Regions from separate parts of the Streptomyces sp. NPDC001787 genome, predicted to be linked through region 3. Evidence: riboswitches for the same ligand, from Rfam matches in the RefSeq annotation. Region 3 holds a riboswitch; each other region holds the start of a gene.
What was found. Region 3 has a riboswitch for cobalamin ahead of metE (5-methyltetrahydropteroyltriglutamate--homocysteine S-methyltransferase). Riboswitches for the same ligand answer to the same signal wherever they lie in the genome.

Region 1: another riboswitch for cobalamin. It lies ahead of ABT170_RS10065 (cobalamin biosynthesis protein); the one in region 3 lies ahead of metE (5-methyltetrahydropteroyltriglutamate--homocysteine S-methyltransferase).
Region 2: another riboswitch for cobalamin. It lies ahead of ABT170_RS19645 (ABC transporter substrate-binding protein); the one in region 3 lies ahead of metE (5-methyltetrahydropteroyltriglutamate--homocysteine S-methyltransferase).

Annotation. Positions count from the first base shown of each region.
Region 1 is NZ_JBEOZE010000005.1:320,269-330,155, forward strand. It holds gene ABT170_RS10040 (ZIP family metal transporter) at 1-491, shown strand, start outside; gene ABT170_RS10045 (cobyrinic acid a,c-diamide synthase CobB) at 525-1,883, opposite strand; gene cobO (cob(I)yrinic acid a,c-diamide adenosyltransferase) at 1,877-2,476, opposite strand; gene ABT170_RS10055 (putative cobaltochelatase) at 2,476-4,512, opposite strand; gene ABT170_RS10060 (cobyric acid synthase) at 4,509-6,230, opposite strand; gene ABT170_RS10065 (cobalamin biosynthesis protein) at 6,227-7,171, opposite strand; cobalamin riboswitch at 7,276-7,465, opposite strand; gene ABT170_RS10070 (hypothetical protein) at 7,574-7,804, opposite strand; gene ABT170_RS10075 (inorganic phosphate transporter) at 7,817-9,076, opposite strand; gene ABT170_RS10080 (class II aldolase/adducin family protein) at 9,359-9,887, shown strand, end outside.
Region 2 is NZ_JBEOZE010000013.1:139,432-149,318, forward strand. It holds gene ABT170_RS19610 (hypothetical protein) at 1-311, shown strand, start outside; gene ABT170_RS19615 (isochorismatase family protein) at 349-945, opposite strand; gene ABT170_RS19620 (nicotinate phosphoribosyltransferase) at 1,178-2,506, opposite strand; gene clpS (ATP-dependent Clp protease adapter ClpS) at 2,596-2,904, shown strand; gene ABT170_RS19630 (DUF2017 domain-containing protein) at 3,018-3,602, shown strand; gene ABT170_RS19635 (amino acid permease) at 4,000-5,430, shown strand; gene ABT170_RS19640 (M67 family metallopeptidase) at 5,537-5,959, shown strand; cobalamin riboswitch at 5,994-6,158, shown strand; gene ABT170_RS19645 (ABC transporter substrate-binding protein) at 6,197-7,240, shown strand; gene ABT170_RS19650 (FecCD family ABC transporter permease) at 7,237-8,277, shown strand; gene ABT170_RS19655 (ABC transporter ATP-binding protein) at 8,306-9,091, shown strand; gene ABT170_RS19660 (putative leader peptide) at 9,161-9,262, shown strand; gene ABT170_RS19665 (MoaD/ThiS family protein) at 9,387-9,665, shown strand; gene ABT170_RS19670 (PLP-dependent cysteine synthase family protein) at 9,665-9,887, shown strand, end outside.
Region 3 is NZ_JBEOZE010000019.1:45,519-55,405, reverse strand. It holds gene ABT170_RS24520 (carbohydrate ABC transporter permease) at 1-783, opposite strand, end outside; gene ABT170_RS24515 (ABC transporter substrate-binding protein) at 791-2,131, opposite strand; gene ABT170_RS24510 (LacI family DNA-binding transcriptional regulator) at 2,251-3,252, opposite strand; gene ABT170_RS24505 (mandelate racemase/muconate lactonizing enzyme family protein) at 3,486-4,628, shown strand; gene ABT170_RS24500 (DUF6351 family protein) at 4,718-6,880, shown strand; cobalamin riboswitch at 7,040-7,238, shown strand; gene metE (5-methyltetrahydropteroyltriglutamate--homocysteine S-methyltransferase) at 7,400-9,724, shown strand.

The sequences.
Region 1 (9,887 bases), on a different contig from region 3:
TGGAGCGGCTGCTCGCCGTACGCCAGGCGGCACACGGGGCGAGCGAGGAACGGGTGCCGCAGGTGGGGCTGACGGCGGCGGCCGCGATGGTCGGCCACAGCCTGATGGACGGAGTCGCGCTCGGCGCCGCGTTCCAGATCGGCGGGGGCATGGGCGCGGCGGTCGCGCTGGCCGTGATCAGTCATGACTTCGCCGACGGATTCAACACGTACACCATCACCAGTCTCTACGGGAACGCCCGCCGCAAGGCGCTCCTCATGCTGTTCGCGGACGCCCTGGCTCCGATCGTGGGCGCCGCGACGACGCTCCTGTTCACCCTTCCGGAGGAACTGCTCGGCTGCTATCTCGGCTTCTTCGGCGGCGTACTGCTCTATCTGGCCGCCGCAGAGATTCTGCCCGAGGCACACCACGACCATCCCGCCCGATCCACATTGCTCTGCACGGTCGGGGGAGTGGGCTTCATCTGGCTGGTGGTGGGCATCGCCGAGTAGGCCGTACCCGCCGGCGGCCCACCCGCCGCTTCCTCATCCCCCGGAGGACGCGGCGCACCGTTCGACGAAGCGCCGTGCCACCCCGGGCGAGGACGCCCAGTGCGTGTGCAGATAGCTCGCGTGCACGCCCCGCTGCACAAAGCCCTCCACCCGCCGCTCCGGCTGGTGCATGCCCCACGCGGGCACCGGCCCGGCGCCCGGCTCCAGCACCGTCCGGTGGAACTCATGACCGCGCAGCCGGGTCCCCGCCACCGCCAGCGAACTGTCGGAGACCGCCACCGCCTCCCGGTATCCCAGCGTCAGCCGCTCCGACATCCGGGCCGCGGCGTCCAGCACCCCGCACATCGGCCGCCCGTCCAGCTCGCGCGCCAGATACAGCAGCCCCGCGCACTCCGCCGCCACCGGCGCACCGCTCAGCGCCAGCCGGGTCACCGCCCCGCGCAGCGGCTCGTTGGCCGACAGTTCGGGGGCGTACATCTCCGGGAATCCGCCGCCGATCACGAGTCCCGCCGTGCCCGCCGGGAGCTTCTCGTCGCGCAGCGGGTCGAAGACCGCGACCTCCGCGCCCGCCGCCGCCAGCAGTTCGGCGTGTTCCGCGTACGCGAAGGTGAACGCCGCCCCGCCCGCCACGGCCACCACCGGCCGGGACCCGGGCGCCGGGTGGCGCTCGGGCTCCCACGCCCCGTCCGGCAGCGGGGGAGCCGTCCGGGCCAGCGCCATCAGCGCGTCGAGATCGCACCCCGCGCGCACCCGGTCGCCCATCGCCGCCACGGCCTCGACGGCATCGGTCTGCCGCTCGGCCACCGGCACCAGGCCCAGATGGCGCGAGGGCGTCGCGAGCCGCGAGGCCCGCCGCAGCACCCCGAGCACGGGCAGGCCCGACTCGTCCAGCGCGTCGCGCAGCAGCGCCTCGTGCCGGTCGGAGGCCACCTTGTTCAGGATCACGCCGCCGATCCGCACCTGGGGGTCCCAGGAGGCGAACCCGTGCACCAGGGCCGCGACGGAACGGGACTGCGAGGAGGCGTCGACGACCAGCACGACGGGCGCCCGCAGCAGCTTGGCGACCTGAGCCGTGGAGGCCAGTTCGCCCTGCCCCGAGGCACCGTCGTACAGCCCCATGACGCCCTCGACGACGGCGAGGTCGCAGCCGTCCGCCCCGTGCGCGAACAGCGGGGCGATCAGATCCGTCCCGCACATGTACGCGTCGAGATTGCGGCCGGGCCGTCCCGTCGCCAGCGCGTGGTAGCCCGGATCGATGTAGTCCGGGCCCACCTTGTGCGGGGACACGGCGAGCCCGCGTGCGGCGAACGCCGCCATCAGACCCGTGGCGACCGTGGTCTTGCCGCTGCCGGACGCCGGAGCGGCGATGACCAGACGGGGAACACTCACCACTCGATGCCCCTCTGGCCCTTCTGCCCGGCGTCCATCGGGTGCTTGACCTTCGACATGTCGGTCACCAGGTCGGCGGCCTCGATCAGCTTGTCCGGAGCGTTGCGCCCGGTGATCACCACATGCTGGATGCCGGGACGGTTCCGCATCACCTCGACGACCTCGTCGGTGTCGATCCAGCCCCAGTGCATCGGATAGGCGAACTCGTCCAGGACGTACAGCTTGTACGTCTCGGCCGCCAGGTCGCGCTTGACCTGCTCCCAGCCCTCACGGGCCTTCTCCTCGTTGTCCAGCTGGTTGTCGCGCTGCACCCACGACCAGCCCTCGCCCATCTTGTGCCAGGCCACGGTGCCGCCCTCGCCGCTGGCCCCCAGGACCTTCAGCGCGTTCTCCTCGCCGACCTTCCACTTCGCCGACTTCACGAACTGGAACACCCCGATCGGCCAGCCCTGGTTCCAGGCCCGCAGCGCGAGACCGAAGGCCGCCGTCGACTTCCCCTTGCCGATGCCCGTGTGGACGAAGAGAAGCGGGCGGTTGCGCCGCTGACGGGTGGTGAGCCCGTCGTCCGGTACCGATGTCGGCTGTCCCTGTGGCATTACGCGGCCCTCCCGGCTGCGGTGACGTCCTTGACGAGCCCGGCGATCGAGTCGGCCCGCAGCTCGTCGAGCGTGACGGCGGTACCTCCCAGATCCCGGGCGAGTTGTGCGGCGAGCCCGAGGCGTACGATCCCCGACTCGCAGTCCACGACGACGGACGCGGTGCCCTCGGAGCGGTGCAGACGCCCCGCCCGCCCGGCCAGCGCCACCGGTTCGGGGCCGCCGGTGGCCCGGCCGTCCGTCACCACGACGAGCAGCGGCCGCCGCGACGGATCACGCAGCCGCTCCACCCGCAGGACGTCATGGGCCCTCAGCAGCCCGGCTGCCAGCGGCGTCCGCCCCCCGGTCGGCAGCGATTCCAGCCGTGCCGCCGCAGCGTCCACCGACGAGGTCGGCGGCAGCGCCACCTCGGCGTCCTTGCCGCGGAAGGTGACCAGGCCGACCTTGTCGCGCCGCTGGTACGCGTCCAGCAGCAGCGACAGCACCGCCCCCTTCACCGCGCTCATCCGCTGCCGGGCGGCCATCGAACCGGAGGCGTCCACGACGAAGAGCACCAGATTGCCCTCGCGCCCCTCCCGCGTCGCCTGCCGCAGATCGTCCCGGCGGACGACGAGGCCCCGCCCCGACCGCCCGCGGGCGTGCTGGTGCGGCGCCGCGGCCTGCACGGTCGCCGACAGGTGAAGCTTCGTCAGGGCACCCTGCGGGCGCCGCGACCCGGTCGTACGGCCGTGCTCGGTACGGGCCCGGGAGCGCCGCCCCGCGGCGCCCTCGCCGAGACCCGGCACGCTCAGCGTCCTCGTCCGGAACGGCTCGGCCGAGGCCACGGGCTGCTGCTCCGCACCGGCGGAGCGGCCGGGCGTGTCGGTGCTGCCCTCCTGGGCAGGCCCCGTCGTACCGCTGCCGTCGGCCTGCGGCGGCACCCCGCCGCCCCCGCCACCGTCGTCGCCCCCGCCCCCGTCACCGGGGCCGTCCGGGTGCGGACCGTCGGGATCCGGGTCGTTGCCGCCCTCGCCGCCCGCCTCGTCCCCGGCGGCCTCCTGGAGCGTGTCGTCCAGCTTGTCCTCGTCGAGGCCGGGCGCGTCGAACGGGTTGCGGCGGCGCCGGTGCGGGAGCGCCAGGAGCGCGGCCTGCCGCACGTCCTCGGCGAGCACCTCCTCGCGCCCCGCCCAGGCGGCCAGGGCGGTCGCCGTACGCGCCATCACGATGTCGGCGCGCATGCCGTCGACCTCGAAGGCCGCGCAGGTCGCCGCGATCTGCCGCAGCACGCCGTCGCCCAGCACGACCTGGGGGAGCAGGGCGCGCGCGGCGGTGATCCGGTCCCGGAGGGCGGCCTCCTCCTCGGCCCACCGGGCGGCGAACGCGACCGGGTCGTCGTCGTGGGCGAGCCTGCGCCGCACGACCTCGACCCGCTGATCGGTGTCACGGGAGGCGGCCACCTCGACCGTGAGCCCGAACCGGTCCAGCAACTGGGGCCGCAGCTCGCCCTCCTCGGGGTTCATCGTGCCGACCAGCAGGAAGCGCGCGGCGTGCCGTACGGAGACGCCCTCGCGCTCGACGTACGAGGCCCCCATCGCCGCCGCGTCCAGCAGCAGGTCCACCAGATGGTCGTGGAGCAGGTTGACCTCGTCCACGTACAGGATCCCGCGGTGCGCGTCGGCCAGCAGCCCCGGCTCGAAGGCCTTCACGCCCTCCGAGAGCGCCCGCTCGATGTCCAGCGCGCCGACGAGCCGGTCCTCGGACGCGCCGACCGGCAGCTCCACGGTCCGCGCGGCCCGCGACACGCCCGTCCCGTCCCCGTGGGGCCCGTCGGGACACGCCGGATCGGGCGCCCCCGGGTCGCACGAGAAGCGGCACCCGGGCACCACGGAGACCTCCGGCATGAGCGCGGCGAGCGCCCGCACGGCGGTGGACTTGGCGGTTCCCTTCTCGCCCCGTACGAGCACCCCGCCGACAGCCGGACTGACGGCGTTCAGCAGCAGTCCGAGCCGGAGATCGTCCTGCCCGACGATCGCGGTGAAGGGATACGGCGTACTCACAGGGCCTCCTTGTTGACATCCGACACTTCGAGGGCCGCTTCGAGCCCCTCCGGCGCTCCGGGCCCGTCGGGCCCGCGCACCGCGTTCCGGGCCGTCCCGGGCCCGTCCGGCGCTCCCGGGTCCGGCGCTTCGACGGCCGGCGCTCCCGGGTCCGGGGCTCCCGGGGACGCGCCACCGCCCGGTCCGGGCGCCCCCGTCCGCGGCGCCACCACCCCCGGTGCCCCCGGGGCGATGAACGGCAGTCCCGCGGGCGCGCCGCCCTCGATCAGCCGCCACAGCGCGTCCGTGTCCGCGTGCTCCTCCACCAGATCCCCGAGCCGGTCCAGCTGCTCCTCCCGCAGCACCCCGAAACTCGTGTCCGGCGCGGCGACGAACCGCCGGCCCGCCGCCCGCGCGACCTCCGCGAGGAACCGCCGCCGGAACGCGTCGCTCTCCAGCGACCCGTGCCAGTGCGTCCCCCACACGGCACCCACCCGGCAGCCGTCCAGGAACGGCTCACCGCCGCGCACATCGGCGACCCCGTGGTGGATCTCGTACCCCTCCACCGGCTCGCCGAGCGCCGTACCGGACGGCCGGGCGAGCGTCTTGGCCCGCTCGAACCGGATGCGTACCGGCAGCAGCCCCAGCCCGTCGACCACCCCGGCCCGCGACTCCACCTCGTCCTCGATCCGCTCCCCGAGCACCTGGAACCCGCCGCAGATGCCGAGCACCGGCCGTCCCTCGGCCGCCCGCCGCACCAGCGCGTCGGCGAGACCCCGCTCGCGCAGCCAGGCCAGCGCCCGCACGGTGCCGCGCGTGCCGGGCACGATCACCAGGTCCGCGTCGGCCAGCTCCTCCGCCCGGTCCACGAACCGCACCACCACACCCGGCTCGGCGGCCAGCGCGTCCACATCGGTGAAGTTCGACATCAGCGGTACGGCGCACACCGCCACCCGCAGCACGTCCTCGCCGTGCGGCGGCGCGACGACCGACTCCCGTACGGCTCCGCGCATCGAGACGCGCAGGCCGTCCTCCTCGTCGATGCCCAGCCCGTGCGCGAACGGGAGCACCCCGTAGGTCCGCCGCCCCGTCAGCCCGTACAGCATGTCCAGGCCCGGCTCCAGCAGCGAGACATCGCCCCGGAACTTGTTGACGAGATAGCCGGCGACCAGCGACTGGTCCTCGGCGCTCAGCAGCGCCGTCGTACCGAAGAACGAGGCGAAGACGCCGCCGCGGTCGATGTCGCCGACGACCAGCACGGGAAACCGCGCGGCGCGGGCTATGCCCATGTTCACGATGTCGGTGCGCCGCAGATTGATCTCGGCAGGACTGCCCGCGCCCTCGCAGATCACGGCGTCATACGTGCCCCGAAGCCGCTCCAGGCAGTCCACGACCGTCCCGAGGAGCGCTTCCTGGCGCCCCCCGTGGTAGCCGCGGGCGCTCATCTCGCCGACCGGCTTCCCCATCAGGACGACCTGGCTGGAGCGGTCGCCGCCGGGCTTGAGCAGCACCGGGTTCATCAGCGCGGACGGCTCGACCCGGGCGGCCTGGGCCTGCATCGCCTGGGCACGCCCGATCTCCGCGCCCTCGCGGGTCACGAACGAGTTGAGCGACATGTTCTGCGCCTTGAACGGCGCGACCTTCACGCCCCGGCGCACGAGCCACCGGCAGATCCCCGCCGTGACGACGCTCTTGCCCGCGTCCGAGGTGGTCCCGGCGACCAGGAGTCCGCCGCTCATTTCGCTCTCCGTCCCGCGAGCAGCCGGCCCGCCACGCATACGCCCAGGGCCAGCGCGCTCACCCGGCGCGACAGCCGTACCGCCCGTTCGATGTCGGCGCTCTCCACGGCCCGGCCGTCCGCTCCGTTGAGCACGGGCCGGTGCTCGACCCGCCCGGCGTACGCCAGGGTCCCGCCGAGCCGTACGCCGAGCGCCCCCGCGAACGCGGCCTCCACCGGCCCCGCGTTGGGGCTCGGATGGCTGCCCGCGTCGGCCCGCCAGGCCCGTACGGCCGCACGGGGCCGTCCTCCGGCCACCACGGCCAGCGCGGCCGTCAGCCGGGCTCCCGGTCCGCCCGCCAGGTCGTCCAGGCGGGCCGAGGCCCAGCCGTAGCGCCGGTAGCGGGGCGACTTGTGGCCGACCATGGCGTCCAGCGTGTTGACGGCCCGGAAGCCGACGAGCCCGGGGACCCCGCCCAGGGCGCCCCAGACGAGGGCGCCGACGACGGCGTCCGAGGTGTTCTCGGCGACGGACTCGACCACGGCGCGGGCGATCTGCTGCCCGTCCAGCGAGTGGGGGTCGCGGCCGCACAGATGGGGCAGCCGCTCCCGGGCCACGTCGAGGTCCCCGGCGGCGAGCGCGCCGGCGACGGCGCGCGCCTCACGGCCCAGCGACGTACCGCCGATCACGGACCAGGTGGTGACGGCGGTCAGCGCGACGGCCATGGCGGGGCGGTCCCGTACGGCGCGGGCGGCCAGCGCGGCGGCCCCCGCGGCGCCGCCGGCGCAGACCAGGGTGTGCAGGGCGCCCCACCCGCGGTGGTCGCGCCAGAGCAGGCGTTCGGCCTCCGCCGCGGCCCGGCCGAACCCGGCCACGGGATGTCCCCGGCGGGGGTCACCGAGCAGGGAGTCGGCGATCAGGCCGGCCGTGGCGCCGTACGCGAAGATGCGGTCGGCACGCATGGCTCAGCCGGCCGGGGTACGGGAGATTTCCGCAAGGGGTGACACAGGTTCCGGCGCACGGCAGCCAGGCATGGCGTATGTCCTCACTCAGGGTCCGCGCCCTGGTTCGACGTGACCGGCGACGAGAGTCTCCTGGCTTCCGGATCCGCGGTTCCCCCGGCCTTCCAGTCCGCGTGGGCGGACCGTGACTTCCGATGGGGGACTGCTCCCCGGTGACAGTGGCGGGACCGCGCCGGATTCGCACCGGCTTCCTCTGCTGTCGCCGTAAACGGCTCCGGCAGTCCACCACGCTGTGAGAACGCCCGTCAACTTGCCGTTGACCTGCGGAGCCGCAGTGTGCGCAGACGCACACTGGCCGGACACACAGGGTGTGTCCGGCCAGGTGGAGGTGCGGTGTTCCGGTCAGGCGACGATCAGATAGATCCCGTACGTGACCGCCGCCGCGCACAGCGCGAAGCAGAGGTACGCGCCGGCGCGGGCCGGGGTGAACGAGCCGCCGGAGGCGCCGTTCCGCGCCGTCGGGGACTGCTTGGAGAGGCCGACGATGCCGAGGGTGAAGAGGCCGACCAGCGCCACGGTGACCACGAGGCTGACGCCGAAGACGGAGGCGAGAGCTGCCCAGTCGATGTTCATGCGGATCTGTCCTTACACCGTGGCGGGCCGCGCCGGATCGGCGGGCGTACCGGCCGGAGCCGGGATGGTGGACGTGAGGTCGGGACCCGTGGTGCCGACGGGCGGCGGGGTGACGGCGGCGATGGCCGTGGTGACGACGCCCGCGGGCTCGTCCTCCGGGCCGCCGCCGGTGACGTTGGTGTGGTCGACCGGCTTGCGGCGCGACAGCAGCCAGATGGCGCCGGAGCCCGCGACGAGCAGGACCGCGACGACGCCGACGCCCCAGCCGCCCTGCTTGGTCAGGAACTCCGCGCCCGCGCCGACCAGGCCCGCGGCCGGCAGGGTCAGACCCCAGGCGACGAACATCCGGGTCGCCGTGGACCAGCGGACCACGCCTCCCTGACGGCCGAGGCCCGCGCCCATCACGGCGCCGGAGCAGGACTGGGTGGTGGAGAGCGAGAAGCCGAGGTGGGAGGAGGCCAGGATGACCGTGGCCGCACTGGTCTGGGCGGCGAAGCCCTGCGGCGGCTTGAGGTCGGTCAGGCCGCTGCCCATGGTGCGGATGATGCGCCAGCCGCCGAGGTACGTGCCCAGGGCGATGGCCACACCGGCGGAGACGATGACCCAGACCGGCGGGTTGGAGCCGGGGGCGAGGACGCCGCCGGTGACCAGGGCCAGGGTGATGATGCCCATCGTCTTCTGCGCGTCGTTGGTGCCGTGGGCGAGCGAGACGAGACCGGCCGAGGCGATCTGCCCGGCCCGGTAGCCCTTGGCGGTCGACTTCAGCTGTCCCTCATCGGTGACCTTGCGCCCGATGCGGTACGTCAGCTTCGTGGCCAGCAGCGCGGCGAGACCGGCGACGACCGGCGCGGCGATCGCGGGCAGCAGCACCTTGGTGACGACGGTGCCGCCATTGATCGAGGACCAGCCCGCCGACATGACCGCGGCGCCGATGAGGCCGCCGAACAGGGCGTGCGAGGAACTGGAGGGCAGGCCGACCAGCCAGGTCAGCAGATTCCACAGGATGGCGCCGACGAGCGCCGCGAAGATGACCTCGGTTCTGAGGCCGTCCTCGTTGACGATCCCGCCGGAGATCGTCTTGGCGACCTCCACCGACAGGAACGCGCCGATCAGGTTGAGAACGGCGGACATCGCCACCGCTGTCTTGGGCTTCAGGGCGCCGGTCGAGATGGTGGTGGCCATCGCGTTGGCGGTGTCGTGGAAACCGTTCGTGAAATCGAACACGAGAGCTGTCACGATCACGATCGCGAGCAGCAGCGTGATGTGTTCCATTTACCCAGGCAATCGTTCGACGTCAGTGGCTCGTGGACCGTAGGCAACCTGGATGAACGGAAGATGAACTGGGCGGGGCGCTGTGGTGACTCCAACCGGATGCAATCCCCTCCGCTTGTCTGCTTACGAGGTGGGGCGAGGCACCTGGGGCGGTGCGAGGGCTGCTCTTTGCCGGGCCTTGGCGAACATTTGAGGACGCGTTTTTTCACCCGGAAGAGATTCCGGTCACCCGGCGTCCGGTATCACCCCCGCCGCCCCGGCGCAGCCCTTAGGGTGCCCCGCATGAGCGTGAGCGATCAGCCTCGGGAAGAAGCGATCGAGCGGGCCTGGCGGGGCGTGGTCGACACCGCCCGCCGGTCCGCGGCCGACGGGCTGGTCGTCGGTACCTCGGGCAATGTCTCGGCACGTGTCGGCGGGACCGTCCTGGTCACCCCCAGCGGGGTGCCCTACGACCGGCTCGGCCCGAACGACGCGGTCGGCGTCGACCTCGAAGGGCGCCGGGTCCTCGGCGATCTCGCCCCGACCAGCGAACTCCCCCTCCACCTGGCCGTCTACCGCAACAGCGACGCGGCGGCCGTCGTGCACACCCACGCGGTGCACGCCACCGCCGTCTCCACCCTGGTCGAGGAGGTCCCGCTGGTGCACTACGCGGCGGCCATGCTCGGCGGCCCCGTCCGCACCGCCCCCTACGCGCGCTACGGAACGCGGGAGCTGGCCGACAACATGCTCGCCGCCCTGCGCGACCGCACCGGCTGCCTCCTGCGGAACCACGGGACCGTCACCTACGGCGACAGCCTCGACCAGGCGTACG
Region 2 (9,887 bases), on a different contig from region 3:
GCACGGTGGTGGTGGCACTCGCCCTGACCCGGCCGGCGGACGGGGCCGGGCCCGGAGCCCCGGTACGGGTGCTGGTGCACGCGGCCAACCGGGCGCGCGCCCTGACCCGGCTGCGCAACCTGGGGCTGCGCGCGGTCTATCTCCGCGGCAACAGCCAGCCGCCCACGCCGGACGAGATAACGGCCGTGCTGCACCACCCGGACGGCCTGCTGTGGCGGGCGGCGCCCCAGGCGGGCCAGGAGCTCTGGCACCCGATCCGGGCGCTGCTGGGCCCCACCGGCTACGCGGGCCCGGCCCGGCCGGCGGCGTAGGGCCCGCGCAGCCGGTGGGGCGGGCCCGCGGGGCGCCCTACAGGGGGCCGGCGACGACCGGCTTGCCGGTGAGCTCCACGCCCGCGTCGCGGAGCTCCTCCAGCGCCCGCTGCGTGGTCGCCCCGGCGACGCCGGCGGTCAGGTCCAGCAGTACGTGGGTGGTGAAGCCCTCGCGGGCGGCGTCCAGGGCGGTGGCCCGGACGCAGTGGTCGGTCGCGATGCCGACCACGTCGACCTCGGTGACGGAGCGGTCGCGCAGCCACTGGGCGAGCCCGACCCCGTTCTCGTCGAGCCCCTCGAAGCCGCTGTACGCCGCGGCGTACGCCCCCTTGTCGAACACGCTGTCGATGGCACCGGAGGCGACCGCGGGGGCGAAGTTCGGGTGGAAGCCCACACCCTCCGTACCGGCCACGCAGTGCACCGGCCAGGAGTGCTCGAAGTCGGGCCGGTCCGAGAAGTGGTCGCCCGGGTCGATGTGGTGGTCCCGGGTGGCCACCACATGGCGGTAGCCGGCCTGGGTCTCGCCGATCAGGTCGGTGATGGCGGCGGCGACATCGGCGCCGCCCGCCACCGCGAGGCTGCCGCCCTCGCAGAAGTCGTTCTGAACGTCCACGACGATCAAGGCGCGGTGCATGGCGGGTGTCCTTAGGTGGGGAGGGGCGGCGGGTCGGGCGCGAGCCGGGATTTCGGGGCCGGGGCGTGAACGGGGTCGGAGGGGAGCGGGAAGGGGGCGGGAGGGGAGCGGTAGCGGATGCCATCGAGCGTAGAGACTCGGACGGCACAATCAAGCCCGTCCGGCAATCCCGGCCCATCCCGCCGTTGCCCCGCTTCGGCCGCCCCACACCTGCCGGCGCACCCGTGCCGGGTCACATGTACTCGGTCGGGATCACCGGCTCGCCCCGCGACAGCTGGATCGCCGACATCGGCAGCCCCTTCCGCGCGGCGACATGCCGCTCGCGGGCCGCCTCCAGGGGTTCGCGGGCGACCACCTCGCCGCCCCGTACCAGCTCCACCAGCAGCTGCCGCCCGGCCAGCTCCTCGGGCACCGGGCCGGTGCCGACGACCTCGGCCTCGGCCACCCCGTGCTCGTCCAGCCGGCGCGCGGCCCACTTGCGTCCGCCCACCGACGACTTCGCGCCGAGCGACTTCTTCGCGACGGGCCGCATGGTCTCGCCGGGGTCGGCGGAGGCGGCGCGGGCGACCAGCTTGTAGACCATGGAACAGGTCGGCTGTCCGCTCCCGGTGACCAGCTGCGTGCCCACGCCGTAGGCGTCGACCGGCGCCGCGGCCAGCGAGGCGATGGCGTACTCGTCCAGGTCCGAGGTCACCACGATCTTCGTCCCGGTGGCGCCCAGCTCGTCCAGCTGCTGCCGCACCCGGTGCGCGACCAGCAGGAGGTCACCGGAGTCGATCCGGACCGCGCCGAGCTCGGGCCCGGCGATCTCGACCGCCGTGCGGACCGCCTCGGTCACGTCGTACGTGTCGACCAGCAGCGTCGTGTTCCGGCCGAGCGAGTCCACCTGTGCCCGGAACGCGTCGCGCTCGCTGTCGTGCAGCAGCGTGAACGCGTGGGCGCTGGTCCCGACGGTCGGGATGCCGTAGCGGAAGCCCGCCGCGAGGTCGGAGGTGGTGTCGAAGCCGCCGACGTACGCGGCGCGCGCCGAGGCGACGGCCGACAGTTCGTGCGTGCGGCGGGCGCCCATCTCGATCAGCCCGCGGCCACCCGCCGCGGCCGACATCCGGGAGGCCGCAGCGGCGATCGCCGAGTCGTGGTTGAGGATCGACAGGATCACGGTCTCCAGCAGCACGCACTCGGCGAAGGAGCCCTCCACCCGCAGGATCGGCGAGCCGGGGAAGTACACCTCGCCCTCCGGGTAGCCCCAGATGTCGCCGCTGAAGCGGTAACCGGCCAGCCATTCGAGCGTGGGCTCGTCGACGACGCGCTGCTGGCGCAGGAAGCCGATCATCTCGTCGTCGAAGTGGAAGTTCTCCACGGCGTCGAGCACCCGCCCGGTGCCCGCCACGACGCCGTAGCGCCGCCCCTCCGGCAGCCGCCGGGTGAAGGCCTCGAAAACCGAGCGCCGGTCCGCGGTGCCGGCCTTCAGGGCCGCCTGCACCATGGTCAGCTCGTACTGGTCGGTGAAGAGTGCGGTCGACGGCACACCGACCCGTCGCCCAAGGTCCGCTGAGTTCATGGCTGGGATGCTACCCCCTATTTCGTCAAAGTGACGAGATGTGGGGTCCGTTTGTGCGATGACCCCTTCCGGGTGGCAGCATGGGGTAGGTGAGCGTTGCTGCCCCCGTAGAGATCGAACGTCCAGAGTCGGCCGAAGAGACCTTCGCGGTCCCCGAGCCGGACGTCCCCTGGGTGACGCTGGTGCACAACGACCCGGTCAACCTCATGAGCTATGTGACCTATGTCTTCCAGGCCTACTTCGGCTACTCCAAGGACAAGGCCCACAAGCTCATGCTCGATGTGCACCAGAAGGGCCGTGCCGTCGTCTCCAGCGGAAGCCGCGAGGAGATGGAGCGCGATGTCCAGGCCATGCACGGCTACGGCCTCTGGGCCACCCTGACCCAGGACCGCACCTAGGAGCGCGGCCGGTCCGCGCTCCGGCGGACAGGGCCGCGCACCGGCCCCGCCCTGCGCGCCCGTCATCCGCTCCGTCCCGCCCCTGCCCCGCACGACCCACCATCGGAGAATCCATGGCCGGCCATTTCGAGGCCACCCCCGGCGGCGGCGCGGCCGTCGCGCTCGACGAGGTCGAGATCTCCATCCTGCGCTCCCTGGCCGTCCAGCTGCTGGAACTGATCGGTCCGGGCGACCAGCCCGCCGAGGGCGAGGATCCGCTCGCCGCGCTCTTCGCCGAGGGCCCGAGCGAACCGCCCACCGACCCCGCCCTGGCCCGGCTCTTCCCCGAGGCGTACGGGAACGAGGACAAGGAGCTGCGCGAGGCGTCCGCCGAGTTCCGCCGCTTCACCGAGAACGATCTGCGCACCCGCAAGCGCGAGGACGCCCTCGCCGTCGTACGCACCCTGGACGGGCTCACGCCCGTGGGGGAGGGCGGGGCCGTGCTCACGCTCACCGCCGACGAGTGCCGCAACTGGCTCGGCGCCCTGAACGACCTGCGGCTCACCATCGGCACCCGGCTGGAGGTGTCCGACGAGGACGAGGGGCAGGAGGGTTCGCTCTACCGCCTCTCCGACAGTGACCCGCGCAAGCCGATGGTGATGGCCTATCTCTGGCTGGGGGCGCTCCAGGAGACGCTCATCGAGACGCTGATGCCGTAATCCGGAGACGAAGGGCTGTCCCGCGGAGCCGTCCCGCGGGGCAGCCCTTCGGTGCGTCCAGCGGCGTGTCCTGCGGTGCGTCCTGCGGTGCCGTCCTGCGGTGCGTTCGCTCAGTGGACGCTCAAATCGGAATAACGATCACGTCACCCGAACGGCCGTCTTTGCAGCGGCTGGAAACTCTTGTCCGCTTTTTCCTGTGGTGTGCGCCACACAATGTCCCGTGGGTCGCCCGGGGGCCCGTGATAAATCTTCACGACCACCCGGGGACGCCATCCCTGTTCCCGGGGGCGCTACAAGTCGGCCGAACGCCGACGGCACTCCATCCATATCCGGGGGGATCAGGAACTGATCCGTCGCCTGTGAAGGCGCGGATCGGCGTGGAGAAAGGCGCACCACCATGACATCGGCACAGGTCGACAAGGGGCACGCCGGCGATGAGGCCGAGGGTGCGGGAAACAGCGGCGAAGGATACCGGCGCGGCCTGGGTGCCCGCCAGATCCAGATGATCGCCATCGGTGGAGCCATCGGCACCGGACTCTTCCTCGGTGCGGGCAAAGCCATCGACCGGGCCGGTCCCAGCCTCATCCTGGCCTACGCGATCGCGGGCCTGGTCATCTTCTTCATCATGCGGGCGCTGGGCGAACTCCTCATGTACCGCCCGGTCTCCGGCTCCTTCTCGGAGTACGCGCGGGAATTTCTCGGCCCGTTCTTCGGATTCGTGACCGGCTGGACGTACTGGCTCTTCTGGGTCGTCACCGGAATCACCGAAGTCACCGCCGCCGCCACCTATATGACGTACTGGTGGAACATTCCGCAGTGGCTGTCGGCACTGGTCTTCACCATCATTCTGTACGGCGCCAACCTCATCTCCGTGAAGCTCTTCGGCGAGCTGGAGTTCTGGTTCTCGATGGTCAAGGTCACCGCGATCGTCGGCATGATCCTTATCTGCGCCGGAGTTCTCACGATCGGTTTCTCCGACGCCGCCGGCACCGCGACCGTCGCCAATCTCTGGAACGACGGCGGATTCTTCCCCTCGGGCATCACCGGCACGCTGATGACCCTTCAGATCGTGATGTTCGCCTTCCTCGCCGTCGAACTCGTCGGCGTCACCGCGGGCGAGTCCAAGGACCCCACGACCGTCCTGCCCAAGGCCATCAACACCGTGCCGTGGCGCATCGCCGTCTTCTACGTCGGCGCGCTGATCATGATCCTCTCGGTGGTGCCGTGGAGCACGTTCAAGCCCGATGTCTCGCCGTTCGTGAAGACCTTCGAGGAGATGGGCCTCGGTGTGGGGGCCGCGATCGTCAACTTCGTCGTCCTGACCGCGGCGCTCTCCTCCTGCAACTCCGGGATGTACTCCACCGGCCGCATGCTGCGTGACCTGGCGCTCAACGGGCAGGGCCCGAGGGCCTTCACCCGGCTGACGAGGAACGGCCTGCCGTTCGCCGGCACCACGTTCTCGGCCGCGCTGATGCTCGTCGGCGTCTGGATCAACTACCAGTGGCCGGGCGAGGCGTTCAACTACGTCGTCTCCTTCGCGACCATCTCCGGCATGTGGGCCTGGATCATGATCCTGCTCAGCCAGCTCCGCTTCCGCGCGCTGGCCGACCGGGGGGTGCTCCCGCAGTCCGCCTTCCGGGCCCCCGGAGCCCCGTACACCAGCGTCTTCGCGCTCGGCTTCATCGCGATGGTCATCGTGATGATGGCCATCGACAAGGACGCCAGGGTCTCGCTGTACTGCGCACCGGTCTGGGCCCTGATCCTCGGTGTCTCATATCTGGTGCTCAAGGCCCGCAACCCCGGGAACACGGCGTTCATCAAGCGCTGACACCCACGGTCACCCACGCCGGAGCGTCCGGCATGCGGGCCCGCCGTACCACTCCTCGGTACGGGCGGGCCCGCCGCCCGCGGCGGCCGGTCCTATCCTGGGCGCCATGCTGACCATCACCCAGGACCTCCACGACCGGATCGTCGCCCACTCCCGCGCGGACCACCCCGACGAGGCGTGCGGAGTCGTCGCGGGACCGGCCGGAACGGGACGGGCCGAACGCTTCATCCCCATGCTCAACGCCGCCCGCTCGCCCACGTTCTACGAGTTCGACTCGGCCGACCTCCTCAAGCTCTACCGCGACATGGACGACCGCGACGAGGAGCCCGTGATCATCTACCACTCGCACACGGCGACCGAGGCCTACCCCTCCCGCACCGACGTCACGTACGCCAACGAACCCGGCGCCCACTACGTCCTCGTCTCCACCGCGGACACCGACGACGCGGGCCCCTTCCAGTTCCGCTCGTACCGCATCGTGGACGGCGAGATCACCGAGGAGGACGTCAAGATCGTCGACGCCTACTGAAGGACGCCCGGGGGGACGTCCACTGAGGGTCGCCTCACCTGCGTCGCGACCAGGTCTGGCACACTGCACCCAGACCCAACGAGGCGGCAGGAACCAGGAAGCCGGTGCAAGTCCGGCACGGTCCCGCCACTGTGACCGAACCCCGTCCACCAGGACCGGGGCTCGGCAGTCAGGAACTGGCCTGCCGCCTTCTCGCACCGACCAGGGGACGCGGAAATCCCCCGGAGAGGCCCCGCCATGTCCCGGCGCACCCCCGCGCTCATAGCCGCCGCCGTGCTGCTCCCGCTCGCCCTCACCGCCTGCTCCGCCTCGGACGCCGACAACGGCTCCGCGGACTCGGCCAAGGCCGGCGGACCGTCCGCCAAGGGCTTCCCGTACACCGTCACGAACTGCGGTGTCACCACGACGTACACGGCACCGCCCAAGCGCGCCGTCACCATGAACCAGCACGTCACCAAAGTGATGCTGGAACTGGGGCTGGCCAAGTCCATGGTCGGCACCGCCTACCTCGACGACCGGGTCCTGCCGGAGTACGAGGACCAGTACGAGTCCATCCCGGTCCTGGCCGAGGAGTACCCCTCGTACGAGAAGCTCCTCGCCGCCGACCCCGACTTCGTCTACGGCGGCTACTCCACCGCGTTCACCGCGAGTGACGGCCGCAGCCGCGAGGCGCTGAAGAAGTCCGGCATCGACACCCGGCTCAACACCGAGTACTGCGCCAAGAGCCCGACCGCGATGGACGCCCTCTACCAGGAGGTCCGCGAGGTCGGCCGCACCTTCGGCGTCGCCTCGCGCGCCGAGTCGTGGATCAAGGAGGCGAAGGCCACCAACGCCGCCGCGGCCGAGCGGCTCAAGTCCGCCCGGCCGGTCTCCGTCTTCGTCTACGACAGCGGCGACAAGACCGCGTTCACCGCGGGCGGCAGGGGCATCGGCAACGAGCTGATCACCCGGGCCGGCGGCCGCAACGTCTTCGCCGACCTCGACAAGCCCTTCGGCGACGCCTCGTGGGAGAACGTCGTCGCCCGCAAGCCCGACGTCATCGTCATCTACGACTACGGCTCCACCACCGTCGCCCAGAAGAAGAAGCGGCTCCTGGAGGACCCGGCACTCGCCGACGTCCCCGCGATCAGGAACAAGCGCTTCGCCGTCCTCCCGCTCTCCGACGCGGTGCTCGGCGTGCGCGCCCCCGCGGCGGTCGGCAAGCTCGCCGCCCAGCTGCACCCGGAGATACCCGGGGACTCACCCACGGAGGAAGCGACGGACGCGGCCACCGCGTCGTGAGCTGCCGCACCCCCGCCGCGCCGCGACGGCTGCGCTACACCCTGGTCCTCGGCGCCCTCGCCGTCGTCCTCGGGGCCGCCGTCCTCGCCGCGCTCGCCCTCGGCTCCGTCCGCATCCCGCCCGGCCAGGTCCTGGACATCCTGACCGGGCGGGCCGGACCGGGCCCGTTCCGCACGATCGTCCTCGACGTCCGGCTGCCCCGGATCCTGCTCGGCGTCGTCGTCGGCGCCGGACTCGCCGTGATCGGCACCGTCCTCCAGGCGCTCGTGCGCAATCCGCTCGCCGACCCGTTCCTCCTCGGCGTCTCCTCCGGAGCCTCCACCGGAGCGGTCCTCGTGATCGTCCTCGGCGTCGGCGCGGGCCTCGCCACCACCGTCACGATCCCGGCCGCCGCCTTCGCGGGCGCGCTCGCCTCACTCCTGCTCGTCTACACCCTGGCCCGCGGCGGATCCGGCCTCACCACCAACCGGCTCGTCCTGGCCGGAGTCGCCGTCTCCTACGTCCTCTCCGCCCTCACCAGCCTCATCCTGGTCACCTCGGCCCGCGCCGACCATCTTCAGGAAGTCCTCTACTGGACCCTCGGCGGGCTCGGCGCCGCCCGCTGGGACATGCTCGCGCTCCCCTCGGCCGTCCTCGTCGCGGGCACGGCGCTGCTCCTCACCCTCGCCCGCCCGCTCGACCTGCTGCTCGTCGGCGAGGAGGGCGCCACCGTCCTCGGGCTCGACACCGCACGCTTCCGGGCCGGTGTCTTCGTCCTCGCCTCCCTGCTCACCGGCGCCCTCGTCGCCTACAGCGGAGCCATCGGCTTCGTCGGCCTGATGGTGCCGCACATGGCCCGGATGGCCGTCGGCGCCGGCCATCGCGCCCTGCTCCCGGTCGCCGCGCTGGGCGGCGCGGTCTTCCTGGTCCTGGCCGACCTCGCCGCGCGGACGGTCGCCGCTCCCCAGGACATCCCGGTCGGTGTCCTCACCGCCCTGACCGGCGGCCCGTTCTTCCTCTGGATGCTCCGCCGCCGCCCCGAAGGAGCCCCGGCATGACCGGCCTTCGACCCGAAGGAGTTGCCGCATGACCAGTCTGCGCACCGAAGGCCTCTCCTACGGGACCGGCGGCCGGCACCTCGTGGACTCCGTCGACCTGACCGCCGCCGACGGTGAGACGGTCGGCCTCGTCGGCCCCAACGGCAGCGGCAAGACCACCCTGCTGCGCTGCGTGTACGGAACCCTGCGCCCCACCCACGGCCGGGTCCTGCTCGACGGCGACGACCTCGCCCGCCTCCCCGTCAAGGCCCGAGCCCGCCGGATCGCCACCGTCCCGCAGGACGGCCAGGCCGGTTTCGAACTGACCGTCGCGCAGGTCGTCGCCATGGGCCGGGCACCGCACAAACGCTTCTGGGAGGCGGACACCGCCGCCGACACCGAACTGGCGGCAGCGGCCCTGGACCGGGTCGGCATCGGCGCACTCGCGCCCCGTGCGTTCGCCTCCCTCTCCGGCGGCGAGCGCCAGCGCGCGCTGGTCGCCCGGACCCTCGTCCAGGAACCGTCCCTCATCGTCCTGGACGAACCCACCAACCACCTGGACATCCGCTACCAGCTGGAGATCCTCTCGCTGGTCCGTGAACTCGGCACCACGAACCTGCTGGCCCTGCACGACCTGAACCTCGCCGCGTACTACTGCGACCGCCTCTACGTCCTGCGGGCGGGCCGGGTCGTCGCCTCGGGCACCCCAACAGACGTCCTCACCCCGGAGCTGCTGGCCGACGTCTACGGAGTGACGGCCGAGGTCACCACCCACCCCACGACGGGCGCCCCGACCGTCGTCTACCTCCCGGGCGGGAGCCGACTTTCCGCATAGTGAACGCCGAGCATCCACCATGCGAGATCACACTCCGGATTTCCGGCCGGGAATCGATACGATGACCGCATGGTTCCCCATGACGTGAGCATCAAGACGCCGGGCACGCTGCTCGTCGCGCGGCTGCACGTCGACCTGTGCAGGCTTTCCAGCGCGATCTGTCCCGGCTGACGCCTGCCCGCGAGCCGCACGGCCTGAGCCGCGGTCCGAGCGCCACCCACACGCACCACCCCCAGCGCGGGGGCAGAAACGCGCGCCCCACGCCACCTCCCCGCTTCCGACAGGAGCCCACGCCATGGCCATCGAGGTCCGCATTCCGACCATCCTCCGCACCTACACCGACGGCGCCAAGGCGGTCGAGGGCAGCGGGGCGACGCTCGCCGACCTCTTCGTCGACCTGGACAGCCGCCACAACGGCATCCGTGAGCGCGTCGTCGACGGGGGCGAGCTCCGCCGCTTCGTGAACGTCTACCTCAACGACGAGGACGTCCGCTTCCTCGACGGCATCGAAACCAAGCTCAGCGACGGCGACAACGTCACGATCCTCCCGGCCGTCGCCGGTGGCATGCGCTGATGCGTTACGACTCCCCGCTGGCAGCCGTGGGCAACACACCTCTGGTGCGTCTGCCCCGGCTGTCCCCGTCCGAGGACGTCCGTATCTGGGCCAAGCTGGAGGACCGCAACCCCACCGGCTCGATCAAGGACCGCCCCGCGCTCCACATGGTCGAACAGGCCGAGCGGGACGGCCGCCTGACACCCGGCTGCACGATCCTGGAGCCGACCAGCGGCAACACCG
Region 3 (9,887 bases):
GCCGGTGAAGACGTACGGCTCGGTGAAGACCTGCACCGTGTTGATCAGCTGGACGAGCAGCAACAGGCCGATGACCGACCTCAGCTGGGGGAGCATCACATGCCAGATCCGCCGCCAGATCCCGGCACCGTCCACCTCGGCGGCCTCGTAGAGTTCGCCGGGGATGCCGACCATCGCCGCGAGGTAGATCAGGACGGCGCCGCCCATGCCTGCCCAGGTGGACTCCAGGACCAGCGAGAGCATGGCGCTGTCGGAGGACTCCAGCCATGAGTACGGGCCGAGCCCGACCTTGCCGAGGACGTTGTTGAAGAGCCCGCTCCCGGGATCGTAGAACCACTTCCAGAGGAGGATCGCCACCACCGGCGGGATGACCACCGGCAGATACACCAGGAAGCGGTAGACGCCCGCGCCGCGCCGCACCGTCGACATGATCGCGGCCAGGACCAGCGGCGCCGGGAAGCCGATCAGCAGGCCGAGGCCCACGAAGAACAGGGTGTTCCCGACAGCGGTGGCGAGCAGCGGATCGTCGAACAGGGCACGGAAGTTGTCCAGGCCGACCCAGACCGCGGGATCGACCAGGTTGGTCTTCTGGAAGCTGATCAGCAGGCTGCGCACGATCGGCCACCAGGCGAAGAGCCCGAAGACCAGCAGTGCGGGAACGAGGAACAGCCAGGCCGTGAGCTGCTTGCGGGCGCCGGTGCCGCGCCGCCGCCGCGGCGGGGTCCGCGGCGCGGGTTCCTTGGACGCGGCGGCCGGGTGCCGGGAGGGAGTGAGCAGGGCCATGGGCCGGCTACTTCTGGTCCGCGGCGAGCTTGGCATTGACGTCCTTCTCGGCCGAGGCCAGGAGGGAGTCGATGTCCGCGTCGCGCTTGGTGAGGACCGCCTGGACCACCGGGTCGAGCGCGGTGTACAGCGTCTGCGCCTGGAACGGCGGCTCCGGCTTCAGCTTCAGCGTGGCGAGACCGTCGGTGTACGGCTTGAAGTTCTGGAGCTTCACATTGACGTACGGCTTGATCGCGGCGTCGATCTCGGTCTGCCGCGCCTGGTCGAAGACCGGCAGCGTCGGCACGCCCACCGCGGACTTCGGGTCGGCGGAGAGCGCCTTGGCCTGCTCGGCGGCCATGTCGGTGCTGTACTGCGGCTTGGCGTAGGCGAAGGTCAGCCAGTCGACCGCGGCTGCCGCGTGCTTCTTGTCGGCGGACTTGGGGACCATGTAGATGTCGCCGCCGGTGAGTGTCGCGTTGCCGCCGGACTGCGGCATCGGGGCCACTCCGAAGGCGTCGGTGTTCTCCATGCCGAACTGCATCTTCGCCAGTCGGTACGTCCCCGGGCTGCCCATGAACATGCCGACCTGCCCGGCCGCGAACTGCTTGATCACGTCGTTCTGGTTGTTGAGGAGGGTCTTGCCGAGCGAGTCGTCCTTCCAGCGCATGTCCTTGAGCAGCTCCAGCGCCTTCTTCGTCGGCTCCCCGGTGAGCGTGGCGGTGTAGGTGCCGCCCTCCGCCTTCTGCAGCTCGCCGCCGAAGGCGTACGACAGCATCGTCAGCTGCCAGCCGCCCTGGTTGTCCTTCGACTCGTGGACGAAGCCCGCCCTGCCGGTACTGTCGCTGATCTTCTTGGCGGCGGTACGGACCTGTGCCCAGGTGGCCGGCGGCCGGTCGGGGTCGAGGCCGGCCTTCTCGAAGAGCTCGCGGTTGTAGACCAGGCCCTGGGCGTAAGGATTCTGCGGGACGCCGTACACATCGCCGGCACTGTCCGTGAGCGGCTGGAGGACCTGGGGGTTGAACTCCTTGAAGTGCTCCCACTCCTTGAGCTGCCCGGTGATCGGCTGTACCTGCTTCTGCTGGATGAGCCGCTGCGGCTCGGTCAGCGGCACCTTGATGACGTCCTCGACATTGCCGCCGGACAGCTTCGCGGAGAACGTCAGCGGGTCGAAGACCGTGGTCGAACCCTTGACCTTGATGCCCGGGTTGGCCTTCTCGAAGTCGGCCACCTGCTTCTTGAATAGGGCGACCCCCGGCTTGTCGGTGGCCGGCGGCATGCCCTGCACCCGCAGCACGAGATCGCCTTCCCCGCCGGCGCTGCTCGGGGTGAGGGACGAACAGCCCGCGAGGGTCGCGGTCAGCGCCATGCAGCCAAGTATGGCTGCAGAGCGGGAGTTTCTGGGCATAACGGCTCCAAGAAGGGCAGGAGTGGGCTCGGTGCAGTGCAAGGGGGTGTTCGGCGCGCCGGGGTGGCGCGCGTCGTGGATCAGTGGGCGGGTGCGGGGCCCGTCGAGGCGCGGGGGATCAGGCGGGAGCCGATCTCGACGACGGGGGATGGGGTGCCGGGGCCTCCGCCGGTACGGCCCGTCGCGCTCGCGATCGTCTCGATCAGGAGGTCCCCCGCGCGTGTGGCGATCTCCTCGGGGTCGATCCTGATCGTGGTCAGGCTGGGGGTGGAGACGGAGGCGAGCAGTGTGTCGTCGATGCCGATGACGCTGACGTCGCGCGGCACGTTCATGCCCAGATTGGCCATCTGGTGCAGCACGCCGAGGGCGACCAGGTCATTGTGGGCGATCACGGCCGTCGCCTCGTGGGCGGCGACGAGGGTGGCGGCGTGCACGCCCGTCTCGAACCGCGGCTCGTACGGTCCCAGCTCGGACAGGGACAGGTCGAGGGCCTCGAAGGACTCCTGGATGGACTTGCCGCGGCTCAGCTCGGCGCGGGACGCGTTGATGAACACGCAGCGCCGATGGCCGTACGCCTTCAGCAGCTCGGCGGCCTGCGCGATGCCGGCGGACAGGGAGATCCGGACCTCGGGGATGCCCGGCACATGCCGGTTCACCACCACCAGCGGCATCCGGCCCGCGAGTTCATGGAGCCGGTCCTCGGTGAGGGTGGAGGCCCACAGGATCAGGCCGTCGACCCGCTTCGACACGGCCGCGATGGCGGCCAGCTCGTCCGCCTCGCGCTCGTCGCTGTCGGCCACCAGGACCGTATAGCCCAGATGCCGGGCGCGGGCCTGCATCGCCTTGATGATCGGCGGGAAGAACGGGTTGGCGATGTCCGGGACGATCAGGCCGAGCGTTCCGGTGCCTCCGCCGCGCAGTGAACGGGCAGCCGGGTTGGGGGAGTAGCCGAGCTTGGCCGCGGCGTCGAGGATGCGCTGCCGTGTCGTCGGCTGCACCTGGTCGGGTGCGGTGAACGCACGGGACACCGTCGACACCGAGACACCCGCGGCGCTCGCCACCTCCCGGATCGTTACTGCCACGGACGGCCTCCTCGTCGTCTTGAGCCGGTGACCCGGCCGTCTCGCATCTGGATCCTGCGATTGCGGTTGATGTTTGCGAACGTTCCCACAGCATGTCAAGAGATGTGTCAGGACTATTTCATCCAGGAAAACCTTCTGTATGCATGGGTCTTGCGCTCCGGTTCGACTGCCGTCGATGATGTGCCCTCAAGAACGGCACTGAAATCGCGGGAACGTTTTCATAGAGGAGTGGAATGAAGATCACCGGCCTGGAAGTGCTGACTCTTCCCGACCACGGCGACAGCATGATGCTGGTCGTGGTCGACACCGACGAGGGCATCCACGGCCTGGGCGAGGTCGGCATCAGGTCGCGCCAACGGGCGGTCGCGGGCGGTCTGGAGCACCTCGCGGAGCTGATCGTCGGCGAGGACCCGAGGCGTATCGAGCACCTCTGGCAGGTGATGTTCCGGCGCGGGTTCTTCCCCGCCGACCGCATACTCGGCGCCGCCATCGCCGCGGTCGACGTGGCCCTCTGGGACATCCGCGGCAAGGCGCTCGGCGTACCGGTGCACGAACTGCTCGGCGGCCGGGTGCGTGATCACGTACCCGCCTATGTGCATGTCGGCGACGGCTACGACGACCGCGAGTGGTTCCTGGACCGCTGCCGCGACCTGGTCGCGCAGGGCTGGCGTCATCTGCGGTTCGCCTCGCCGCACGACGCCGACGGCACGCTCGACGCCCGCCGCTGCCTGCGCGACTCGGTCGGCCTCTTCCACCAGGTGCGCGACGCGGTCGGCGATGAGGTGGAGCTGATCCTCGACGTCCACACGCGCCTGGATCCGCCGGAGGCGCTGACCCTGTGCCGGGAGATCGAGGCGGCCCGGCCGTTCTTCGTCGAGGACCCGCTGCGCTGTGAGAACCCGGACAGCTACCGCATGCTGCGGGCCCGCACCGGGGTGCCGCTGGCCGCGGGTGAACAGTACGGCTCCAAATGGGAGTTCAGGACGCTGATCGAGGACGACCTCATCGACTACGCCCGCGTGGACGTGGGCGTGGCCGCCGGCCTGACCGAGGCGAAGAAGATCGCGGCGATGGCGGAGACCCACCACATCAAGCTCGCCACCCACAACCCGCTCGGCCCGGTCACCGCGGCCTCCTCGCTCCAGCTCAACCTGGCCTGCCCCAACGCGGCCATCCAGGAGCACCAGACCGACCCCGAGCCCGCCATCGCCGCACTCTTCACCGCGCGGCCGACGATCCTGCCGGGGCGGGTGGAGCTGAGCGAACTGCCCGGCATCGGCGTCGACATCGACCGGGCGGCGGCGCGCCGGTACCAGGCACACGCGGCCGAGCGCCCGCACCTGCGTACGACGGACGGGGCGTTCACCAACTGGTAGCCCCGGGCAGGGCCGGGCAGAGCCGGCCGCAGCCCGCGTACGCACAGCACACACGATTTCCCACCCCAGGAAGTGAGGCGAGTTCCGTCATGTCGTTCACAGGAGCCGCGAGACCGGTCCGGATGGGCCTGGCCGGCGTGGCGTTCATGGGCGTGCTGGTCGGCGCGTCCGCGACGCCGGCCGGCAGCCAGGAACGCGCGAGCGAGAAGCTGCAGGTGACGGCCGTGTCGTCCCGGCCCGACGTGGTGTCGGGGGACGACGCCCTGATACGTGTCGTGGCGCCCGCGTCCGCGGCGGCCGGCAGCATCCGGGTCGCGGTGGACGGCCGGGACGTGACATCCAGCTTCCGGCCGTCCGGCGACAACGCGCTGATGGGCGTGGTCAAGGAGCTGTCCAAGGGCGAGAACAGGCTCACGGCCACGGCTCAGGGCGCGGACAGCGGAGAGCTGACCCTGAAGAACCACCCCATCACGGGGCCGGTGTTCTCCGGGCCGCACGAGCAGCCGTTCATCTGTGACACGGCCGAGTTCAAGACGGTCACCGGTGCCACCCTCGGGCAGCCGGCCGACGCGAACTGCTCGGTCGAGACCCGCGTCGACTACATGTACCGCACCACGGCCGGCACGTTCGCCGCCCTGCCCGACGTGAACGACCGTCCCGCCGACCTGGCGACCGCCACGACGAGCGCGGGCAGGAAGGTGCCGTACATCGTCCGCGTCGAGACCGGCACCATCAACCGCGGCATCTACGAGACGGCCGTGCTGCACGACCCGCTGTCCCCCGCCCCCGACCCGCTGGAGCGCGGGCCGGGCTGGAACGGACGCCTCGTGTACGGATTCGGCGGGGGCTGCAACGGCGGCTGGTACGTCCAGGGCCGCAAGACCGTCGGCATCATGAACGACACGTATCTGAGCAAGGGCTACGGCGTCGCCTCGTCCTCGCTGAACGTCTTCGGCAACAACTGCAACGACCTGCTGGCCGCCGAGACCATGAGCATGGTCAAGGAACGCTTCGTGGAGACGTACGGCGAGCCGGCCTTCACCATCGGGAACGGCTGCTCCGGCGGCTCGTACCAGACCCACCAGATCGCCGACAACTACCCGGGCCTGCTGGACGGCATCCTCTCCGGCTGCAGCTTCCCCGACGTCGGCTTCGGGACGATCCAGACGCTCAGCGACGCCCAGCTCCTGAACCACTACTTCAAGAATGTCGCGCCGGACGCGTTCACCAAGGAGCAGCAGAGGGCGGTCTCCGGGTTCGGCATGTGGGAGAGCATCGGCAGCCTGGCGCGGGCCGCCGGCCGGATCGACCCCACGGTGTACTGCCCGGCCCAGCTGCCCGTGGCGCAGCGCTACCACCCCCTCACCAACCCGGACGGTGCCCGCTGTGATGTGTACAGCCACGCCGTGAACGTCTACGGCGAGGTACCGGAGACCGGGAAGGCGCGCAGGCCGCTCGACAACACCGGTATCCAGTACGGACTTCAGGCCCTGAACAACGGGACCATCGACATGGACCGGTTCATCGACCTCAACCGGCGCATCGGCGGCCTCGACGACGACGCCAAGCCCACCGCGCAGCGCACCGCCGCCGATCTCAAGGCGGTTCGGCTCGCCTACCGCACCGGCCGCATGCTGAACGGCGGTGCCGGCCTGGCCGACATCCCGATCATCGACTACCGCGACTACACGGACGACGCCGCGACCGGCGACATGCACATGCGCTTCCATTCCTTCTCCACCCGGGCGCGCCTGGACAAGGCCAACGGCACCCACGCCAACCAGGTCATGCTCACCCGCTCCAGCGGACACGGGTTCACCCTCGCCGGGATGGTGGCCGACATGGACCAGTGGCTCACCGCCATCAAGGGGGACCCCGGCACCGACGCCCCCATCGAGAGGATCGCCCGCAACCGGCCGCAGGGACTCACGGACGCCTGCTGGACCCGTGGCATCGGGGCGAAGAAGATCTCGGAACCCCAGGTGGAGGGCATCGGCAACACCGAGTGCAACACCCTCTACCCGGTGTGGACCTCGCCGCGGATGGTCGCCGGAGCCGATGTGGCCAACGACATCGTCAAGTGCCGCAAGCGTCCCGTGGTCCGCACCGACTACCAGGTGCCGGTGACCGACGCCCAGCTCAAGGAGCTGACGGGGATCTTCCCGTACGGGGTCTGCGACTGGTCCGTTCCCGGGGCGGGCCAGCAGGCCCCCATGGGTACCTGGCTCTCCTTCGACGCGGTGACCGGATAGCGACGGGCGAGCACCGAAGGCTGTCCCGACGGGGCCCGGTGTCCGCTCCCGCTCCACCGTGCCCGTCATCTCCCCGCACACCCCCGCCCGTCACGTGTCCCGGTATCCGGGCGGGGGTGTGCGGGCGCCGCCCGTCGCTTAGGGTGGCGGACGCAGCTGGTTCGCCCCCGTCCGCCAGGCGGGACGCGTCGTAAGAGGGAACCCGGTGGGAATCCGGGACTGCCCCGCAGCGGTGAGTGGGAACGAACGCCGTCATACGCACTGGATCCGGCCGGATCCGGGAAGCGACGGCCAGTAGGGATCTGCCCCGGCAGATGTGCCCGCGAGTCCGAAGACCTGCCCGTTGCCCGTACGCGACCGATCGCGTGCGGAGATCCCGGTGACCTCGTGGGCGGGTCGGCGTACATATCGAGCGGCACGTGCGGGAGAACTCCCCGACGTGGTCCGCCCGGTCGGTCGTCCCTTCGCGTCCGCGTCCCGTCACCGGGATCCAGGACACATCTCGCGAAGGAGAGTTCTGTGACAGCGAAGCCCGCAGCCGCGGCAGCACGGGCCACCGTGTACGGCTACCCCCGCCAGGGACAGAACCGTGAACTGAAGAAGGCCGTCGAGGGGTACTGGAAGGGCCGCGTGAGCGCGGACGCCCTCCGGGAGACCGCGGTGGATCTGCGCCGGTCGAACTGGCAGCAGCTGGCCGACGCCGGCATCCACGAAGTGCCGTCCGGCGACTTCTCGTACTACGACCATGTGCTGGACACCAGCGTCATGGTCGGAGCGGTCCCCGAACGGCACCGCGCGGTCGCCGAGGAGGACGCGCTGGACGGCTATTTCGCGATGGCCCGCGGCACCCAGGACATCGCACCGCTGGAAATGACCAAGTGGTTCGACACCAACTACCACTATCTGGTCCCCGAGCTGGGCCCGGACACGGTGTTCACGGCGCACTCCGCCAAGCAGGTCGCCGAGCTGAAGGAAGCCCTCGCGCTCGGACACACCGCCCGCCCGGTCCTCGTCGGCCCCGTCACCTACCTGCTGCTCGCCAAGCCCGCGCCGGGCGTGTCCGGGGACTTCGAGCCCCTGACCCTGCTGGACCGGCTGCTGCCGGTGTACGCCGAGGTGCTCGCCGATCTGCGGGCGGCCGGCGCCGAGTGGGTCCAGGTCGACGAACCCGCTCTCGTCCAGGACCGCACCCCCGCCGAGCTGAACGCCGCCACCCGTGCCTACCGCGAACTCGGTGCCGCCACCGACCGGCCGAAGCTGCTGGTCGCCTCGTACTTCGGGCGGCTCGGTGAGGCACTGGGCGTGCTGGCCAAGGCGCCGGTGGAAGGACTGGCCCTCGACTTCACCGAATCGGGCGGCGCCAACCTCGAAGACCTCGCGGCGGCCGGCGGACTGCCCGGCAAGCGCCTGGTCGCGGGCGTCGTCGACGGACGCAACATCTGGATCAACGACTACGAGAAGTCCCTCGCGACCCTCGGCACCCTCCTCGGCCTCGCCGGCCGGGTGGACGTCTCCGCCTCCTGCTCCCTCCTGCACGTACCGCTGGACGCCACCGCCGAGCGCGACATCGACCCGCAGATCGCCCGTTGGCTCGCCTTCGCCCGGCAGAAGACGCGGGAGATCGCCGTCCTGGCGCGTGGGCTCGCCCGGGGCACCGACACCATCGCCGCCGCACTCGCGGCGAACCGCGCCGACCTCGCCTCCCGCGCCGGATCGGCACTGACCAGGGACCCCGCGGTGCGGGCCCGCACCGCCGCCATCACCGCCGCGGACGGACGGCGCTCGCAGCCCTACCAGGAGCGGACCGCCGCCCAGCGCGCGCACCTCGGGCTCCCGCCGCTGCCGACGACGACCATCGGCTCGTTCCCCCAGACGAATGAGCTGCGCGCCGCTCGCGCCGACCTGCGGGCCGGGCGGATCGACACCGCCGGGTACGAGGAACGGATCAGGGACGAGATCCGGGAAGTCCTCTCCTTCCAGGAGAAGGCGGGGCTCGACGTCCTGGTGCACGGCGAGCCCGAACGCAACGACATGGTGCAGTACTTCGCCGAACGGCTCACCGGCTACCTCGCGACCCAGCACGGCTGGGTCCAGTCGTACGGCACCCGCTACGTCCGGCCGCCGGTGCTCGCGGGCGACATCTCCAGGCCGGAGCCGATGACGGTCCGGTGGACGGCGTACGCCCAGTCGCTGACCGCCCGTCCCGTCAAGGGCATGCTCACCGGCCCGGTCACCATGCTCGCCTGGTCCTTCGTCCGCGACGACCAGCCGCTCGGCGAGACCGCCCGGCAGGTCGCCCTCGCCCTGCGCGACGAGGTCGGCGACCTGGAGGCCGCGGGCACCTCGGTGATCCAGGTCGATGAGCCCGCCCTGCGCGAGACACTGCCGCTGCGCGCCGCCGACCGTGACGCCTACCTGGCCTGGGCCACCGAGGCGTTCCGCCTCACCACGAGCGGTGTACGTCCGGACACCCAGATCCACACCCACATGTGCTACGCCGAGTTCGGTGACATCGTCGAGGCCATCGACGACCTCGACGCCGATGTCATCAGCCTGGAAGCGGCCCGCTCCCACATGCAGGTCGCCCGCGAACTGGCCGCGCACGGCTACCCCCGTGAAGCCGGACCCGGCGTCTACGACATCCACTCCCCGCGCGTCCCGAGCACGGAGGAGGCCGCGGCCCTCCTCCGTACAGGACTTGAGGCCATCCCGGCCGGCCGGCTGTGGGTCAACCCCGACTGCGGCCTGAAGACCCGCGGCTGGCCCGAGACCCGTGCCTCCCTGGAGAACCTCGTCGCCGCCGCCCGCGAGGTCCGCGCGGAGCTGGCCACCGGGAACGGCTGATCCCGCGGAGCCGGGGCGGACACCCGTCGTGTCCGCCCCGGCCCTGCCGCGCCCGCGCTCATCCGCTCCCGCCCGTGCGGCGACCGAACGGCGGTACGCTGCGGGGTGCGGCGGCGTGTCCGGACAACTCCCCGCCTCCGCACGGGGATTGAACCGATGGAAA